One region of the Exiguobacterium sp. NPDC077395 genome, then DNA from elsewhere that is predicted to be linked to it. Evidence: riboswitches for the same ligand, from Rfam matches in the RefSeq annotation. Region 1 holds a riboswitch; each other region holds the start of a gene.
The links. Region 1 has a riboswitch for S-adenosylmethionine ahead of ACQKD4_RS06305 (MetQ/NlpA family ABC transporter substrate-binding protein). Riboswitches for the same ligand answer to the same signal wherever they lie in the genome.
Positions count from the first base shown of each region.

Region 2: linked by a shared signal. The riboswitch ahead of mtnK (S-methyl-5-thioribose kinase) and the one ahead of ACQKD4_RS06305 (MetQ/NlpA family ABC transporter substrate-binding protein) in region 1 are both predicted to bind S-adenosylmethionine.
Region 3: linked by a shared signal. The riboswitch ahead of ACQKD4_RS03750 (methionine ABC transporter ATP-binding protein) and the one ahead of ACQKD4_RS06305 (MetQ/NlpA family ABC transporter substrate-binding protein) in region 1 are both predicted to bind S-adenosylmethionine.
Region 4: linked by a shared signal. The riboswitch ahead of ACQKD4_RS11875 (Na+/H+ antiporter NhaC family protein) and the one ahead of ACQKD4_RS06305 (MetQ/NlpA family ABC transporter substrate-binding protein) in region 1 are both predicted to bind S-adenosylmethionine.

Region 1 covers NZ_JBNNHU010000001.1:1,224,018-1,228,610, reverse strand. Annotated here, with positions in the region: gene ACQKD4_RS06315 (methionine ABC transporter permease) at 1-307, opposite strand, end outside; gene ACQKD4_RS06310 (methionine ABC transporter ATP-binding protein) at 279-1,313, opposite strand; gene ACQKD4_RS06305 (MetQ/NlpA family ABC transporter substrate-binding protein) at 1,325-2,146, opposite strand; SAM riboswitch class I at 2,220-2,323, opposite strand; gene ACQKD4_RS06300 (iron-containing alcohol dehydrogenase) at 2,365-3,381, opposite strand; gene ACQKD4_RS06295 (aminotransferase class I/II-fold pyridoxal phosphate-dependent enzyme) at 3,378-4,553, opposite strand.
Region 2 covers NZ_JBNNHU010000001.1:145,712-150,304, forward strand. Annotated here, with positions in the region: gene ACQKD4_RS00840 (2-hydroxy-3-keto-5-methylthiopentenyl-1-phosphate phosphatase) at 1-426, opposite strand, end outside; gene ACQKD4_RS00845 (2,3-diketo-5-methylthiopentyl-1-phosphate enolase) at 423-1,577, opposite strand; SAM riboswitch class I at 1,648-1,749, opposite strand; SAM riboswitch class I at 1,955-2,057, shown strand; gene mtnK (S-methyl-5-thioribose kinase) at 2,140-3,291, shown strand; gene mtnA (S-methyl-5-thioribose-1-phosphate isomerase) at 3,288-4,322, shown strand; gene ACQKD4_RS00860 (sugar ABC transporter substrate-binding protein) at 4,315-4,593, shown strand, end outside.
Region 3 covers NZ_JBNNHU010000001.1:730,546-735,138, reverse strand. Annotated here, with positions in the region: gene ACQKD4_RS03760 (MetQ/NlpA family ABC transporter substrate-binding protein) at 1-310, opposite strand, end outside; gene ACQKD4_RS03755 (methionine ABC transporter permease) at 341-1,003, opposite strand; gene ACQKD4_RS03750 (methionine ABC transporter ATP-binding protein) at 993-2,021, opposite strand; SAM riboswitch class I at 2,099-2,205, opposite strand; gene ACQKD4_RS03745 (thioredoxin family protein) at 2,656-2,913, opposite strand; gene ACQKD4_RS03740 (PTS transporter subunit IIC) at 3,094-4,149, shown strand; gene gcvH (glycine cleavage system protein GcvH) at 4,194-4,577, opposite strand.
Region 4 covers NZ_JBNNHU010000002.1:273,723-278,315, reverse strand. Annotated here, with positions in the region: gene ACQKD4_RS11880 (GGDEF domain-containing protein) at 1-1,469, shown strand, start outside; SAM riboswitch class I at 1,568-1,662, shown strand; gene ACQKD4_RS11875 (Na+/H+ antiporter NhaC family protein) at 1,732-3,015, shown strand; gene ACQKD4_RS11870 (TVP38/TMEM64 family protein) at 3,034-3,678, opposite strand; gene ACQKD4_RS11865 (rhodanese-related sulfurtransferase) at 3,907-4,593, shown strand, end outside.

The sequences.
Region 1 (4,593 bases):
TGAAGACGATGAGTGGTAGAAGTACACCTTGGACCCCGATCGTCGTACCCATGATGAAGCGTGTGAATGGCAAGATGAAAAACAAGAGAATGATGAACGGAATCGAACGAATGACGTTGATGACGCTCGATAATCCACCGTACACGAACCGGTTCGCGAGACGCCCGTTCGGTCTCGTCAGTACGAGCAACGTCCCGAGCGGAAGTCCAATCAAGGTCGAGATGAGGAGCGCGATACTCGTCATCGTCAACGTTTGAATCGTTCCCGTCCAAATGAGGTCACCCCAGTCTGTCCAGAACTGTTGCATGATTCGACACCTCCCTTACGTGTACGCCGCTCGTTTTCAAATAACGGACAGCAAGTTCTGTTTGATCGTGATCCCCGTCAAGGTGAACGAGCAGATTTCCGACAAGACCCGCTTTCAATTTCTTGATCCCGCCTCCGATGATGTTCGGTAAGATCCCGAATCGTTTCGTCAACTGGGCGAGCACCGCTTGTTCCGTTTGACTACCGATGAATGATAAATGAACGAGCGTGCCTCGCGTCTGTAATTCCGACACCACTTCTTCCGGTACATCGAGATTCGTCTTCAAGAACCGCTGCGTCGTTTCGTGTCTCGGGTTTGAGAAGACATCCAACACGTTGCCTTGTTCAATGATTTTGCCGTGATCGATGACGGCGACTCGGTCACAGATTCGTTCAATCACTTCCATCTCATGCGTGATCAAGAAGATGGTCAATCCGAGTTCTCGGTTAATCTCGAGCAACAACTCTAAGATCGACTCGGTCGTCTCAGGGTCGAGTGCACTCGTCGACTCGTCGCTGAGGAGGATGTCCGGTTCATGGGCGAGCGCTCGCGCAATGGCGACACGCTGTTTTTGACCGCCTGACAATTGTTCCGGATAATGATTCCGATGTTCGGATAAACCGACGATGTCGAGATAGCGGTCGACCCGTTCACGGATGACTTGCTTCCCGAGCCCTTCGAGGCGGAGCGGGATGGCGACATTCTCTTCGACGGTCGCGGTCTTTAATAGGTTGTAATGTTGAAAGATCATGCCGATTCGCTGACGTAACGTCGACAGACCTTTTTTCTTTAGCAGCGTGATGTCTTGTCCCTCAATTTCAACGACACCTGTCGTCGGACGTTCCAACAGATTGATCATCCGGATAAGGGTACTCTTTCCGGCACCGCTTCGGCCGATGATGCCGAAGATCTCCCCTTTTTCGATTGTGAGGGAGACGTCGTCGAGCGCTGTGATCGTATCTCCATTGACGTGAAATTGCTTGGTGATTTGTTTCAGTTCAATCATCGAATCCCTCCTCAGAACGCTGGTACGACAGATCCATTGAATTCCTCTTCGATGAAAGCACGTACTTCATCCGAATGGTAGTAAGACTTCAATGTCTCAACGACCTCATCTTCTTTGTTGGCCGAGCGGACGACCACATAGTTCGGATATGGGTTGTCGACCGTGTCCTCATGGAACAGGGCATCCTCGTTGATGGAGAGACCTGCACCCATCGCGAAGTTCGTGTTAATCGCTGCTAGTGCCACTTCCGGAAGTTGTGTCGGGAGCTGTGACGCTTCGAGTTCGATGAATTCGAGATTGAGCGGGTTTTCCGCGATATCTCGTTTAGTCGCTTTATCCGTCAGACCTTCTTTTAGTGTGATCAGACCTGCTGTTTCATATAGTCGCAAGGCACGAAGTTCGTTTGCCGGATCGTTCGGGACGGCTACTTTATCCCCTTCCTTTAAATCCTTGATATCTGTCAACTTCTCAGAATAAAGACCCATCGGGAATGCGACCGTTTTGAATACGTCGTCAATTTTATACCCTTTGTCTGACTTTTGAAGTTCGAGGAACGATAACGTCTGGTAACTGTTTACATCAAGGCTTCCCTCGTCGAGTGCCGTGTTCGGTGTGTTGTAATCATTGAATACTTTGATATCGATCTCAAGACCGTCCTCTTTCGCGAGTTCTTGTACTTTCTCCGCAATTTGCTCGTGTGGGCCACCAGTCACGCCGATCGTCAGTTCTTCCGTGCTGAGCGTCTCGCTCGCCTCGGATTGTCCACACGCAGAAAGTGCGATTGCTGCAAGGAATGACGTGCCTGCCAAAAGTGTTTTTTGTTTGATGTTCATGAATAGTTCCTCCTCCAAATGAAAAGCCCGCTACTCACGAAGAGCGGCGGGCACGACAAGTGAAAGTCGGACACGCTCATCTCCCAGACGTCTCGTCTGTTGGAATTAGCACCATGATCATACTGATCTGGTTGCCGGGTTTCATCGGGCCAGTCCCTCCACCACTCTTGATAAGCAAACGGTTTTATTATTTTGTTATTATATTACTGATAAAAGCATTATTTGTAAACAACTTCTTGTAGATTGATGAGAATTTCTTTTAACTGCTCTGAATCTTCAAGATTCCGAATCCCTTGAATCGTAATTTCTTCAACAATCGAAGTGACCAATTCATCGACTTGATCAGGATGAATCCCAAGTTGTGTTAGCGAAGTCGGCGCATCGATGGATTGAAGCCAGTCCTCGAGCAGGAAGGTGTCATCGGACCGAATCAACCGTTCTTGAACAATCAATCCGAACCCGACCTTGTCCCCATGTAACCAATGATGAGTCGAATCAAAGCGACTGAGTGCATTATGAACGGCGTGCGCAACGGCAACACGTGTGCCGGCATCCCCGAACCCACCGACCGCACCACCGATTGCGAGGACATGGTCGACGATATATCGGACGTCCGTTCCATAACGACGAAAGTCTTGTTCATGAATCGACAAGTCCATCAATTTACCGCACTGCGCAGCAAGTGATAACCCTGACTGAATCCCTGCATCCTTCGAAGTCGTCCCGCTAATATAACGAGCCTCGAACCACTTTGAGACCGTGTCGATGACGCCAGCCTTGAAATAGTCATAAGGCGAATCACGTAACAGTCGTTCATCTGCGATGACGCGCTCGATGACGACCGGAAACGTGTCATAGCGAATGTAAGAGCCTTCCTCACTGTAGATGACGCTCAGTGGTGTGAAGGCTGCACAGTTTGATACGAGTGTCGGGACGACAATGAGCGGGACTGACTGGGCGAATGCAATCCGCTTCGCCGTATCAATCAATTTACCTCCGCCGACGGCAATCCATACGTCTGGTCGATAGGCATTCAAACGATTTACTTCTTCGTCTGAACATTCCCCGTTGAACTGTACACTCGGAAGATTTGCTAGACGAGGGAACACGCGAACCGCTTCACCGTATCCGTTCGATCCTTTCAAAACGAGTGCCTTCCGGTTTCCAATCAACGTATGAAGGTTCTCGAGCGCATCATGCGAATGGTCATATTCGAGCACGGCCTGACGAATCACAAATGTACCTCCTCATAGGCTGCAAACAGTCTCTCAATCCGTTCTACCGCTTCATCAATCTTCTGTTCAGACGATACGAGACCGAAACGGATGTGGTGATCTCCCTCTGTTCCGAAGAAGTAGCCTGGTGTGACGGCAACACCCGCCTCGTGGAGTAACTTTGTCGAGAACGATTTTGCATCCCCCTCAGGTACTTTCGCCCATACAAAGAACGAACCCTTCGGTGCCTCAATCTCCCACCCCGCCCGGCGTAACCCATTAATCAATCGGTTTCGTCTTGTTTCGTAAAGTGAGGCTAGGTCATCACGTAAGTCGCGCGGAGATTCTAACGCCACAATCGCTGCCTCTTGAATGGCTGAGAAGACAGACACGTGGACGTGATCTTGATACGTGTTGATGGCTTCAATAATATCGGCATTTCCGACCGCGAACGCGACACGCCACCCCGACATATTGAACGCCTTCGACATCGTGTATACTTCAATTCCAATTTCTTTCGCACCATCTGCCTGAAGAAAGCTCGGGGGAACATAACCGTCGAACCCAATGCTTCCATAAGCGAAATCGTGGACGACCATCACATCATGCTTCTTTGCAAACGCGACGGTCTCTTCAAAGAATGCCGGCGTCGCGACAGCCCCAGTCGGATTACTCGGGTAGTTCAAATACATGAGTTTCGCGTGGGACGGGTCGAGTGTTGAATAGTCCGGAAGAAAGCCGTGTTCCTCTTTTAACGTCAAATCGATGATTTCCGCACCTGCGAGCCTCGCTCCAGAGATGTAATCCGGGTAACCCGGGTTCGGGAGCAAAATCCCGTCACCTGGTTCGAGAAGGCATTGTGGGAGTGTGATCAAACCTGATTTACTACCAATCAAGATGGCGACTTCTCGTTCCGGGTCGAGTTCGACACCATATTCACGAGAGTAAAATGATGCGACCGCCTCTTTCAATCGGGTCTGTCCTCGAAATGGACCGTATTGGTGTGTGGTCGGGTCCGTGATGGCACGTTCGAGCGCCTCACAGATTGGAGCGGGTGTCGGTAAATCGGGTGTCCCTTGCCCGAGTCGGATAACGCTCTTCCCGCTTGCCTCTACCGCTGCGACCTCTTCTGCTAATCCGACGAAGTGTTGCGTCGGTAAGGATTTTAATAATTGTGAACGTCTGTCTGCCATGATTCTTCCTCCTGATACGAAAAAACACCCCTTTCTGAGG
Region 2 (4,593 bases), 1.1 Mb from region 1:
GTTCAAACAATGAACATCGCATGAATGAGGCCATGTGACGCGCGCCGTCTCTCCTGAAAAATCAACGTGATTGCAGTAGATGTGTTCAGGTGCGACATGACCTCCTAGAATCGGATGGACGAAAAAGTCCATGCCCCCACTGACGACATCGAATCGAAAGCCGTACGACTGGGTCTCTTGCAAAAACTCGACAAACCCCGCTCGAAGCGTGATGGTCGACTGAAGAAACTCACGATACCGCTCTTGCTGGTTACTCGGGAGCAGGCTGAACATCTGACCGACGCCTTCTCGAATGGAGAGCGTTTGGTTCAAAACACCATCTTTGAGTTCGATCCATTCAGGTGGGGCGAAGCGTCGCATCAACGCGATGATGTTATCTTCTTCCGTGATGGTCCCGTCGAAATCACAGATGACGTGCGTACTCATCGCGCACCCCACGTATTCAGCGCAGTCGATAACGCATCGGTCTCGCTCGTTTTACCGATTGCCTGATCGATTGCTTGGCGGAACGCCCTCGCACCGGCAGCCGCACCGTCTGGATGCCCATGAATCCCACCGCCGGCATTGATCACGACATCCGTTCCGAAGTCACGAATCAAATCCGGGACGAGTCCTGGGTGAATCCCGGCAGAGGGGACCGTCAGAATCGGTTTCGTCCAATGGGATTCCGTCGCGTACGTTTGAATCTGTTGTGTTTCGTCTTTCGGAGTCGACAGTGAACCATATGGCGACGGGAAGAGCGTCAAGTCTGCCCCGGCGAGTCGAATCAGTTTCCCGAAAAGGAGGGAATGACGAATCAATCCGGTCAACGCTCCCGCAAAAGCAGGATGTGCCAAAATCGGGACGTGAATCTCAGGGTCTTTGGCGAGCTCTCGTAACGCGTCGAGCCCGTACGTATACACATTGAACAACAGTGCGGTCGCGCCTGCTTCGATCAAACGTTTTGCCTGATCGCGTAAGGTGAAAACGGGTCCGCTCAACGTGACGGCGTATAGAACGGAACGACCCGTCAGGTCTTGATGTTCTTGAATGATCGATGCCCCGACCCGTGCCCGTTCGATCGATGGGGTGAGCGGATTGTCATATAAAATCTCATCGTCTTTCACGAGATCGATACCACCTGTAAACTGGTCACGGAGCTGTGTCGCCAAAAAATCAAGGTCACGCCCGATGACACCTTTGAAGATGCTCATGGCGAGCGGTCGGTCGTGTACTTGAAGGATGTCGCGGACCCCTTCAACACCGAATGCGGCACCCGGAAAGTCCGATGCGAGCTCATTCGGGAGCGATAGGTCGACAAGTTGGACGTTTGGGTCGAGCGACAGTTTTCCGAATGTCGTCGTCAGAATGGACGAGAAGTCCGGCGTCACATTATGTAGCGGGTAACGAATCGAGAAACGACTCGTCGTTTCCTGTTGGGAGGTATCGATGACCGCGCCTCGGAACGCCTGTAGTTGATGCTGTTCGAGATGGTTCAATTCGGTCCATGTTCCGACGGTCAGCTCATGTGCGATTTTCTCAGCCACGCGTTCGACGTGATCGGTATGTTTGATTTCATAAGTTGCGATGATTCCCATAAGTTCCTCCTTTCAGGTCAAACAAAAAATGACCTCATGCCAAGGCAAGAGGTCATTCGAAAACAATGAACTCTTATCTCTCAGCGATAGCTGCAAGAATTAGCACCGTGCCATTTCTGGTCGGTTGCTGCGACATCATCGGGCTTGTCCCTCCGTCTGCTCTTGATAAGAATAGTTGTGAAGTTGTGAAATTTAATTGAATTTTTACATAGAATCGCTCACTCGTCAATTCCTTTTTTTGAGAAAAAAAGTTTGAAAATAATGTTTCTATATATGCGTGTCAAAAATAGGGAGTCGACCGAAAATAGAGGATTGACAACTAGCGTGCCTAGTCCGTAATATTCGTCTCAACACGTCAAATACAACTACATCATTTACTCTTATCGCGAGTTGGCAGAGGGAATTGGCCCTAAGACGCCGCAGCAACCGACCATTTGGCACGGTGCTACATCCACCAGACATATGTCTGAAAGATGAGAGGAACAACCAATTTGGGTGTGCCTCTTTCTCGCGGAGAAAGGGGCTTTTTTAATGCATAGATTCAAGAAAGGGGAAAATTATCATGGCTTATGAGGCGTTTACAGAACAAAGTGTCGTCGAACACGTTCGACAGTTGGGGTTACTAGAAGAGGGGATTGCAGAATGTGAGGAAATTGGAGATGGAAATTTAAATCTCGTCTTTCGCATTCGTCAAGGAGAAACGTCATTGATTGTGAAACAGGCGTTGCCGTACGCAAAAGTTGTTGGAGAGAGTTGGCCGCTCACGCTTGACCGTTCGTGGATTGAACAACTGGCCCTCCGTGAGTTTTCAAAAGTCGTACCACAATTCGTACCGGATGTACTCGGTAGTGACCGTGAACTCGCCTATACGATTTTGGAAGATTTGTCAGCTTTTGAAATCGTCCGGTCAGGCTTCCTAAAAGGAGAGAGCTATCCGAATTTGGCGCGTCACGTCGGTACATTCCTCGGGGAAACGTTGTTTGCGACATCTGACTATGCGAAAGGACCGCTCGCCAAGAAACAAATCGAAAAAGAGTATTACAATCCAGAGCTATGTGATATTACGGAAAAGCTGATCTTCACCGACCCGTATCGCGATGCAGAATCGAATCAAATCGAAATGGCTCTTCGTCCGGACGTGGAGCAACTTTGGTCAGATCTCGCCTTGAAAATTGAAGTGACGAAATTGAAGGTTGGGTTCGTGACCAAACATGAAGCGTTGCTACATGGGGATTTACATACAGGAAGCATTTTTGCGACGCGTCAGGAAACGAAAATCATCGATCCTGAGTTTGCCTTTTACGGTCCATTCGGTTTTGACATCGGTCAAATCATCGCCCATTTGGTGTTCTCGACGTATGCACATCCGTTGAAGCGGTTCGAACGCTTCACAGAAGTGCTCACTCTGTGGGAGACGTTCGAAAAAACGTTCCGTACACGCTTCACACAGGCGGTCGAGCCGTTCAACACAGTAGGATTCGTGGACGAACTGTTGCCATCGATTTTGAGTGATGCGATCGGCTACGCAGGCTGCGAATTGATTCGTCGGACGGTCGGTCTAGCGGGTGTCGCTGACTTAGAAACGTTGCCAGACGACCTTCGGATCGAACGGAAACGTCACGCCTTGGAGCTCGGCACGTGTCTCATCAAACAGCGCCATCAGATTCAATCGATTGACCAGCTAATTCCAGTCCTATCGGAGGTGCGTGTATGAGTGTGCAAAGTATTCATTTCGATGCCGACACCGAGGTGTTGACGATTTTAGATCAGACACAGTTGCCGCAAGAAGAGCGCTATGTCGAAGTGTTAACGCTCGAACAGGCAGAACAGGCGATCAAGGCCCTTCAAGTTCGGGGAGCACCGGCCATCGCTTACTTTGGGGCGTTCGTCCTCGCGAAAGAGGCATCACGTCTCCAGGACAATTTATATTTTCACCGCCAATTGGACCAGGTCGGCCAACGGTTGATTGCGACAAGACCAACAGCGGTCAACTTACAACATGTCATCGAATCACTCCTTCGACTAAATGTGGGGGAAGACTTTGAGCAGATCGCAAAAGCCATCAAAGCGCGTGCGATTGAAATCTATGAACAAGACGTGGCGACGTATCGCACGATTGGTGAGCATGCGTTGACCGTGTTACCTGCTGGAGGGAACGTGTTGACGATTTGTAACGCCGGTGCCATTGCGACGTCACGGTACGGCACCGCGCTTGCTCCGTTTTATGTCGGAAAAGAACGAGGCATCCCGTTTCGTGTATTCGCGTCGGAAACTCGTCCACTGCTTCAAGGGGCACGGTTGACCGTATGGGAACTCGACCGGGCAGACATCGACGTCACATTGATCACGGATAACATGGCGGCGTGGACAATTCAGACGAAACAAATCGATGCCATCATCGTCGGGGCGGACCGCATCACCCGTACCGGTCATACGGCCAACAAAATCGGGACGCTCCAGCTCGCAATTTTGGCGAAGCATTATGGCATCCCGTTTTATGTGGCAGCCCCGCATTCGACGTTTGATTTGGAAGCAGACGACACGATTCAAATCGAAGAACGGGACGCGCATGAAGTGACCCATATCGGGGGACACTCGACGGCACTCGTCGGCATCACCGTCTTCAATCCGGCGTTTGATGTGACCCCACCAGAACTCATCACCGGTCTGATCACAGAGACAGGTGTGCTCGAACCGACCGAGTCGGTCATTGTACAACACGTAGGAGGAAACGCATATGTCTAAAAAAATCATCTTCTTCCTGTTGACCGTCATTCTGGCGCTTGCCGGATGCACGAACGAACAGGCGCAACCGAAAACGACCGCGACAACAAATAAAGTGGAGACAAAAACAGTCAGCGTCTCAAATGAGACGCTTCCGAAAGACCTAGAGGTCGCACTCGTCATGCAAATGTCGATTGGGACATTTTCTTCGCAATATATCGAAGGGGTGACCGAGCAAGTCGAAGCGTTCGGAGGCAACGTGAAAGTGTATAACGCCGATAATGATTTGTCG
Region 3 (4,593 bases), 490 kb from region 1:
CTTTGTTTTCAGCCATCTGTGACTCAAGGTACGGCTCATGTTGGAAGTAGTTCGCATCGAGCTCACCGCTTGCGAGCGTCTTGTTCGGAAGCACGTAGTCTTGGAACTTCTTGATTTCGAGTTTGTAGCCTTTTGCTTCATATTCTTCTTGTACGTGCTCTAAAATCTCAGCGTGCGGTACGTTCGACGCACCGACGATCAATGTTTTTTCATCGCCAGAACCTGTTTCTGCATCTTCCCCGCCGCAAGCCGCGAGAACTGTGAATGCTGATAAAGCTGTCAATCCGAGTACTGTTTTCCAAGTTTTCATTATAAATCCCTCCAAATGGTTTATGTGTAATTAAGCTGAACGTTTATCAATTTTTGTAACGAGTCGGTCACCAATGAACTGGATGACGAACACGATGAGTAAGATGAGCACCGTCGCCACGAACGTGACGTCGTTTTGTGAACGTTGGAACCCTTCCAAGAAGGCCAAGTTCCCGAGTCCGCCTCCTCCGACGACACCGGCCATCGCCGTATAACCGACGATTGCAACGATGGTCACCGTGAGTCCTGAAACGATTGCCGGAAGTGCTTCCGGAATCAACACTTTATAAATGATTTGCCATTTCGTCGCGCCCATCGATTCCGCTGCCTCGATGACACCGCGGTCGACTTCACGAAGGGCAAGTTCGACCATACGGGCGTAGAACGGTGCAGCTCCGATGATGAGTGCCGGAAGCGCCGCCGTCGAACCGAGCATGGTACCAAGCAGGAACAACGTGAACGGGATGAGTAAAATGATTAAGATGATGAACGGGATCGAACGGAACACGTTGACGATCGCGCTGACGAAGACGTAAATTGGACGATTCTTTAATAATAGCGATTCGTTTGTAATATAAAGAATCAAACCTAAAGCGAGTCCAATCACAAACGTCGCGACACCCGCGACGAGCGTCATGTATAACGTCTCCCATGTCTGTTCCATCATGATTTGCCAGTCTACGTTAGGAAACATCGCTTTCCACCTCCACTTCTACTGATTGCGAACGAATCGACGCGATGGCGCGTTCGATTTCTCGTGCTTCCCCAATCAATTGGATGAATAGCGTGCCGAGCGCACCGACTTGTGACTGAGTCACGTTCCCGCCGATGATGTTGAATCCGATGTCGTGCGTCTTAAGGACGTCAGACAAAATCGGTTGTTCTGCCGTTTCGTTCAAGAATTTCAATTTGACGATTTGTCCACTCGGATAGCGTGCTTTCAAATGTTCGAACGTGAGCGACAGATCGTCGACCGCCCCGATTTGTTTCACGAATTCTTTTGTGATCGGCTGCTCCGGATGTTGGAACACATCGGAGACTTGACCTGTCTCAACGACTTTCCCTGCCTCCATCACGGCGACGCGATGACAAATCTTTTGGATAACGTGCATCTCATGTGTGATGAGGACGATTGTCAATCCGAGTTTCTTATTGATGCTGACGAGCAGTTCAAGAATCGAATCCGTCGTCTTCGGGTCGAGCGCGCTTGTCGCTTCGTCACAGAGGAGCACCTCTGGATTTGTAGCGAGCGCGCGGGCAATCCCGACTCGCTGTTTTTGACCGCCGGATAATTGTGACGGATAGCTGTCTTCGCGACCTGATAGTCCGACGAGCTCGACGAGTTCCTGGACCCGACGCTTCCGCTCACTTGCCGGTACCCCAATCAATTCGAGTGGGAAGCTGATGTTTTCTGCGACCGTGCGCGACCACAGAAGGTTAAAGTGCTGGAAGACCATCGAGACGTTCTTGCGAACTCCTCGTAATTCTTTCGGACTGAGCTTCGTGAGCTCACTCCCGGCGACCTCGATTTCACCGCTAGACGGTGATTCGAGACGGTTGAGCAATCGGATGAGCGTCGACTTCCCCGCCCCCGAATATCCGATTATTCCAAAAATTTCACCGCGATCAATCGTTAGTGACACATCATCGACCGCCTGGACACGACCATTCTTCGTATCGAACCATTTGGCGACGTTTCGTAATTGAATCAATTCCTTTCCCTCCTGACAACAAAAAAAGCGCGCACGTTTGAGCAAACGTGCGCACTTTATCGTACGGACAACGATTGCTCTCATCTCTCAAGGTTTCTCACCTTGCTGGAATTAGCACCATTTCGGATTGCTCCGCGGTTGCTGGGCGTCATAGGGCCAGTCCCTCAGCCTCTCTTGATAAGAGTGTTGTGTATTCGATTAGCTTTATCATAGCGACAGCTTTTTCTGCTGTCAAATCATTTTTTCAAAAAAATCAAAAAAAGGTGTCGTCCGAGGACGACACAGAACGTAGCACCTTGAGTCACGGAAGGACAGCCCATAGATGAAAATCTTTTGCCCGTTCAAGATTTACATCCTTATATGGGGGAGATTCACCAATCATCACTCGATCTTGATTTGGACCGTGCGATTATACGGAACGTCTTTCTTCGCTTGATTTTTTTGGGGGACAATCGAAGGGAAGACTGACGTGTATTCGTATAAAGGTAGCAGCGGCTTCACCAAAACGTCTTGATGTCGGGAATATCGCGTCCTATTTTGTGTTCAAGTAAGATGTTGTAATGAATATACCATTCGTGAACTTTCTGTGTCAACTGATTATTTAAAATTTTCAGATTATTCTAATGTTCCTCTCTCACTTCACGAAAGAGAGGACGTGTTGAACGTTCTGAAAAGCGTAAAGACGATCCCGAACCTCGCCATTTTCAAGCTTTAACAGCGCTGGGACACTCATCACCTGATAGGCTTCAAGCTCGTTTGGGATATAGTTCGCATCGCGCTTTTCAATCTGAATTTCAGGGTCGACCGCCTCGACGACCGTCAACATTTTCTCCGCGACAGCGCATGTACCACACATCGGCGCGTATATATATAAGAATCCGTCTGTAATCATTTTTCTCACCTCTCCTGTCATTATAAAGGTCGATAAATATGTATTCAAAATTCGTGCTCTCGTGAAATTTCAGAATTTTTCAATGATTCTCTTGACTCTTCTGTCTGATAGGAATAATATGGGTTCTAACTTTATCGCTTTTGTACATAACAGTAAAAAAGAAGGACAGGTGAATGAATGATGACGGAACAAGCAACTGGTACGACAAAGCAATTTACGATGAACGTCTTAAACGGTCTCAGTATGGCGATTCTGATCGCCCTCATCCCGAGCGCATTGCTCGGAGAATTAACGAAAGCCATACTCCCTTATTTTCCGTCTCTTCAATTCATATTGGATGCGACGACGATTGCGATGCGCCTCCTCCCGGCCATTATCGGTCTTGCCGTCGCCATGCAGTTCGGACGATCGATTTTAGAGGCTGGAACGATTGCCATCGCAACCTATGTCGGCAGTGGCGCCGTTCGAATTAATGAAGGTGCGTTCGTGATGGCCGGAATCGGTGACGTGATCACAGCCGGTGTGACCGCTGCGATCGCTACGATTCTTGTCATGAAGCTCGCTCCCCACTTGAAGACGTACACGGTCATCGTCATGCCGATGACAGTCATTGTCGTCGCAGGGGGCATCGGTGCCTTCTTATTGACGTATATCTCACAGATCACGACATACATCGGATACCTCATCATGACGATGACGGCTCTTCAACCGGTTCTCATGGGCATCTTGATCGCGATGGCGTTCTCGCTCATCATCGTCTCGCCGATTTCGACTGTCGGGATCGCGACCGCGATTAGCCTATCAGGCGTTGCGGCCGGTGCGGCAAACCTCGGCGTCGTTGCCGCTGGATTCGGTCTCGCCATCGCAGGGTGGCAGGCGAACGCGACCGGGACATCGATCGCCCACTTCCTCGGGTCACCGAAGATTCAAATGGCAAACTTCGTCCGACGCCCGATTATGATGCTTCCGATTTTGGCGAATGCGGCCATCCTCGGTGCGCTCGCTGGTATATTAAGAATCGAGGGAACTCCAATCAGTGCAGGGTTTGGCGTATCTGGACTCATTGGACCGGTAAATGCGTTACATCTCATGCCGGGCGGATTCGCCTTGTTCAACGTGCTTCTTGTGATCGTCTTGTTCGGGCTTATCCCGGTCGGACTCGGAATTTTCTTCTATCGTGTGTTCGAACGGGCGACGCTCGTCAAATCGGACCACTACCGACTCGATTTCGAGTAAACATTTAAAAACCGGCTTCTCCAATTAGGAGAGGCCGGTTTTACTTATCCTTGAATCATCGCTTCATATTCTTCTGCAGACATGAGCTTGTCGAGGTCTGACTCTTCCGTCAACTCAACTTCGATCATCCATGCATTTTCAAACGGTGACTCGTTGACGAGTTCTGGAGAATCTGCAAGGTCCTCGTTTACTGCTGTGATGCGTCCTGATACTGGCGCATACAACTCAGAGACTGTCTTCACTGATTCGACTGAACCGAATGGCTCGTCGAGCAAAATCGTACCGTCAACTTCTGGGAGTTCCACAAACACGATATCCCCTAGTTCGCTTTGTGCGAAATCCGTGATGCCGATGCGGGCTTTTGTTCCGTTCACTTCTACCCACTCATGTTCTTTTGAATAACGTAAATTTGCTGGTACTTTGCTCATCCTAACTTCCCCCTCA
Region 4 (4,593 bases), on a different contig from region 1:
TAATTTTATTTTTATTCTTTGGATTTGAAACAGCACTCATCGTCAACCAAATCGGGTTGTTCGTCTTTCAATTCGCCAACTTGAAACCGAAAGTTGCTATTCGCCGCTTCCGCTTCACGTATCCGTGGAATGCCATTACGGCGTACTTAGAGATTGTCATCCCGGCAGCGGTTTATCTCGCCCTCGGTGGGGAGACTGGTCTCGACTTTTATTCGCAAGATTCGTTCGTGCCGCTTGCCGGACTGTTCCTTGCCATCTTCTTAAACACGGTATTCCAAAAATATCAGGTGAAATGGTGGTTCCGCGTCGACATCGCATTAAGCGACTTTATGAAGATTGCCTTCTATACGTACGTCGTCAGTTTGATTTTCATCTTAGCGGCAGCGTTTTTCCGAGAGACCAACTTACTCGTCGTCAGTAGCATCGCCGCTGCGTTGACATTCTTTATTAAACGTCTCCTCATTCAAAAAGAGCGACAAGATGCATTCAAATCTTTGATTGAGCAATACGATGAAGCGAAAGAGGCCGTTTCCTTGTCACAGAGCGAGGCGCAAGCCATCGAAGTATTTTTAAGTCAATGCGAACAGCTGAATCATTATGATGAAGGGTATGTCGAGTTTAAATTGTTTGAACGCACCCTGTACTTTGATTTAAAGACGCGACAGCCCATCGATCGACCCATCGTCTTTACGTTGCTTGACATGAGTCAGCCAATCGAGCAAGTCCTCGACTATGAGATGCGCTTTGAATGGGATACTTCCCTTTCTGATGCTTTCCACGACGATTACCACAGCTTCGTTTCTGTTCGTTCGGAGGAAATCGAAGAGATTCGCACCTGGATTGTTATGATGGGAGAACCTGTATACGGTTATCCAAAGATTATTCAGCACGAAATCATCAAATTGTTAAAATCGTTCAACCGAACCATTAGCCGTTGTCACGAACGGGACCGCCTCTATACCGAGAGTCGGACGGACAGTTTAACGCTTCTTGCTAATGCGCGTGCATTTTATGAATATGGCATTCAACAAATATCCGATATGTCGGTATATCCTATATCGGTTGCCATGCTCGATATTGATTTTTTCAAAAAGATTAACGATACGTACGGTCATCAGGTCGGGGACCATGTCTTACAAGAGTTCGGACGACGAATCCGTCAAGTGCTCCGTCCAGACGACTTTGCTGCACGTTATGGTGGCGAAGAATTTATTTTATTGCTCAATCATTGTGATATGCACCAAGCGATTGAAATCACGGAGCGGATTCGCCATCAAATCGAAGCGAAACCGTTTCATGTTGACCACCATGAGATTTCTGTCACCGCCTCCATCGGGGTCGACACAATTGAAGCGTTCGGGAACAAGCGTCTCGATGATACGATTCGAAATGCGGACCGTGCCCTGTATGTTGGCGGAAAATATGCAGGACGTAACCGTGTAGCGCACTTCAACAATTTAACGACGTAAACTCCCCTTTCTCACATCGAATTGGGGAGTTTTTAGGTTGACAACGGGATTTGAAACAGGTACGTTAGGGAACGTGTTTGATAATAGGATAACTTAACTTTTTATCGAGAGAGACGGAGGGACTGGCCCTATGAAGTCTCGGCAGCGGGGAACCTGTGCCAAATCCAGCGGACAACAGTCCGAAAGATGAAAAGGGTATTTCGCACGAAGGACCTTTTTCTCAAGAAAAAGGTCCTTTTTATTTTTTAGTGAGGTGATTATTTTGGAACAACCAACAGCAAACAAGTGGGCACTTCTGCCGTTACTCGTCTTCTTGCTCTTTTTCATCGGGGCGGGTGTCTACTATGGGGACTTTTATAAGTTTCCAGTTCTCGTCGCAGCCATGATCGCATTGATGGTCGCAGCGTTCATGACAAAAGGAAGCGCCACACAAACCGTGGAACGCATCGCACAAGGTGCCGGAAATCCGGGAATCATCATTATGATTTTTATTTTCTTACTGGCCGGCGCCTTTTCAACGGTAGCTGAATCAATCGGTGCCATCGACGCGACGGTTAACGCCGCGTTGACACTCTTACCCCCATCGCTTCTCTTAAGTGGACTATTCGTCATTGCTGCTTTCATTTCAATGGCAATGGGCACATCGACTGGGACGATTGCGGCACTTGCGCCGATTGCCCTCGGTATACATGAGGAAAGTGGTGTGAACGTCGCCATCGCAGCCGCGGCAGTTGTCGGCGGAGCCATGTTCGGAGACAACCTTTCATTCATTTCGGATACGACCATTGCTGCCGTAAGGACGCAACGGACGAACATGCGCGATAAGTTCCGGACAAATTTTTGGATCGTGCTACCAGCTGCCATCATCACGACGATTTTACTCGCCGTCTTGTCGAACGGTGAATCGACGGTTGATGTCGCTGCATTCGAATGGTATAAACTTATTCCGTATCTCGCGGTCATCGGACTGGCGTTAACGGGACTGAACGTCATTCTCGTCCTGTTGGGCGGGATCACGCTAACCGGAATCATCGGTCTTCTCGACGGAAGCTTATCCGTCACAGCATTTGTGACCGCTATCGCCGATGGTATGGTCGGTATGGCCGAAATCTCGTTCTTGACGTTACTCATGGGCGGCCTCGTCGGACTTATTTCGCACAACGGCGGACTCACGTATTTGCGTGATGCGTTGACGTCACGGATTCAAAAACGTGCTGGTGCCGAGTGGAGTATCGCGGGTCTCGTCAGTGCGACGAACGTAGCGACCGCGAACAATACGATTTCCATTCTCGTAGCCGGACCACTCGCCGCGAACATTGCGGACGAATACGAGATCGAACGGAAAAAATCAGCGAGTGTACTCGACATCTTCTCATGTGGTGTACAAGGGATTCTCCCATACGGAGCGCAACTTCTCATCGCCGCAGAGTTGACGAAGACCGCTTCGCCTGACCTCGTCCCGTTCATGTTTTATCCGTTCCTCCTCTTTATTTGTGGAGGAATTGCGATTGCATTCAACTTCCCGCGTTTTAAAAAGCAGTCTTAAACGACAAACACCCCTTGTTCAAAGGGGTGTTTGTCGTTTAGTGATCATCTCTTGCTTCAATTGCTCGTTGCGTTTTTTGAAAGCGCGTCGTTTGAGCACTTCTTCTAGTCCTCGACTGATGGCCCACAATGCGACCAAAAGCAGACCGAGCATCGATAAACGAAACGGGCTTTGGATAAATTCTTCCCATTGATCCCCGATGACCGAGAAAATGACGACGACGAGTAGTTTCCCGAATCCCGCCGCCAAAATGAACGTACGGAGCGGCATCTGAATGAGCGCCAGCAAATAGGTGATCAAACTGACTGGGATGAACGGGAGCGAATACAAGAACCCGAGTGAGATCGGACTCATATGGTTGATTCGTTCTAACCAATAGACCGCCGCTTTATGTTTCTCGAGCCAGCGCGTCATCGGTTTACGAAACACATATCGGACCGCCACGAAGACGACAATCGTTCCGAGTAAGTTCCCGATCCATGATAAAAGGACCCCTAACAAAAAACCATATGTTGCCGCATTCGCTGAAATGATTAAAACGAGTGGCAAAAACGGAAAGATCGCTTCTAAAAACGGAGCGCCGAGTCCGGCCCAAGGACCGCCAGGCAAACTTTGAAGCCATTCGATTAATTGGATGATGTACTGTTGGAGAGAAGTGAGCATAGTCGTTCCACCTTCAACTTTCGTTACTACTACTCTAATACCCGAATTCGATTTTCAAGACGCATCTCCCTGCATTCGTCAAAAAAAATTAAAAACCATTTGCGAAAATTCGTCGTGATATTTATCATATAATAATGGACTTGTGGTTGCAGGCAAGTCTATTCGTCGAACGACACAACCCAACGTTCGTTTTCCTGCAAAAAACTGAACACAGGGGAGCAACACAACATGGAAACAAAACCAATGCGGGTCTTGCTGTACTATAAGTACGTCAACATCGAAGACCCAGAAACACTCACGCAAGAACATTTGAAGTATTGTAAAGACCTTGGCATCAAAGGACGCATCTTGATTTCCTCCGAAGGAATCAACGGGACGTGCTCTGGTACTTGGGAACAGACTGAGCAATACATGAACGACTTGAAAGCAAACCCACTCTTCAGCGATATCGAGTTCAAAATCGATGAAGTCGAAGAGCATGCGTTCAAGAAAATTTTTGTCCGTCACAAGAAAGAGCTCGTGACGTGGCGCTTTGATGGTGAGTTTGATGTACCGAAACAACACGGTGCATACCTCGAACCAGCAGAATGGAAAGAGATGATGAATCGTGATGATGTCGTCATCCTCGACGTTCGTAACAACTACGAGTACGAACTTGGTCACTTTAAAAACGCGATCAAAATCGATGTAGAGGCTTCACGTTACATGCCAGAATGGCTCGAAGAGAACAAAGACCTCTACGAAGGGAAAACACTGCTCACGTACTGTACTGGTGGCGTCCGTTGCGAGAAATTTACAGCATATATGCGTGACCAAGGTCACGACAACATCTTCCACTTAAAAGGTGGCGTCGCGATGTATGGAAAAGACGAAGCGACGAAAGGTGAAAACTGGGATGGTGAGCTTTACGTCTTT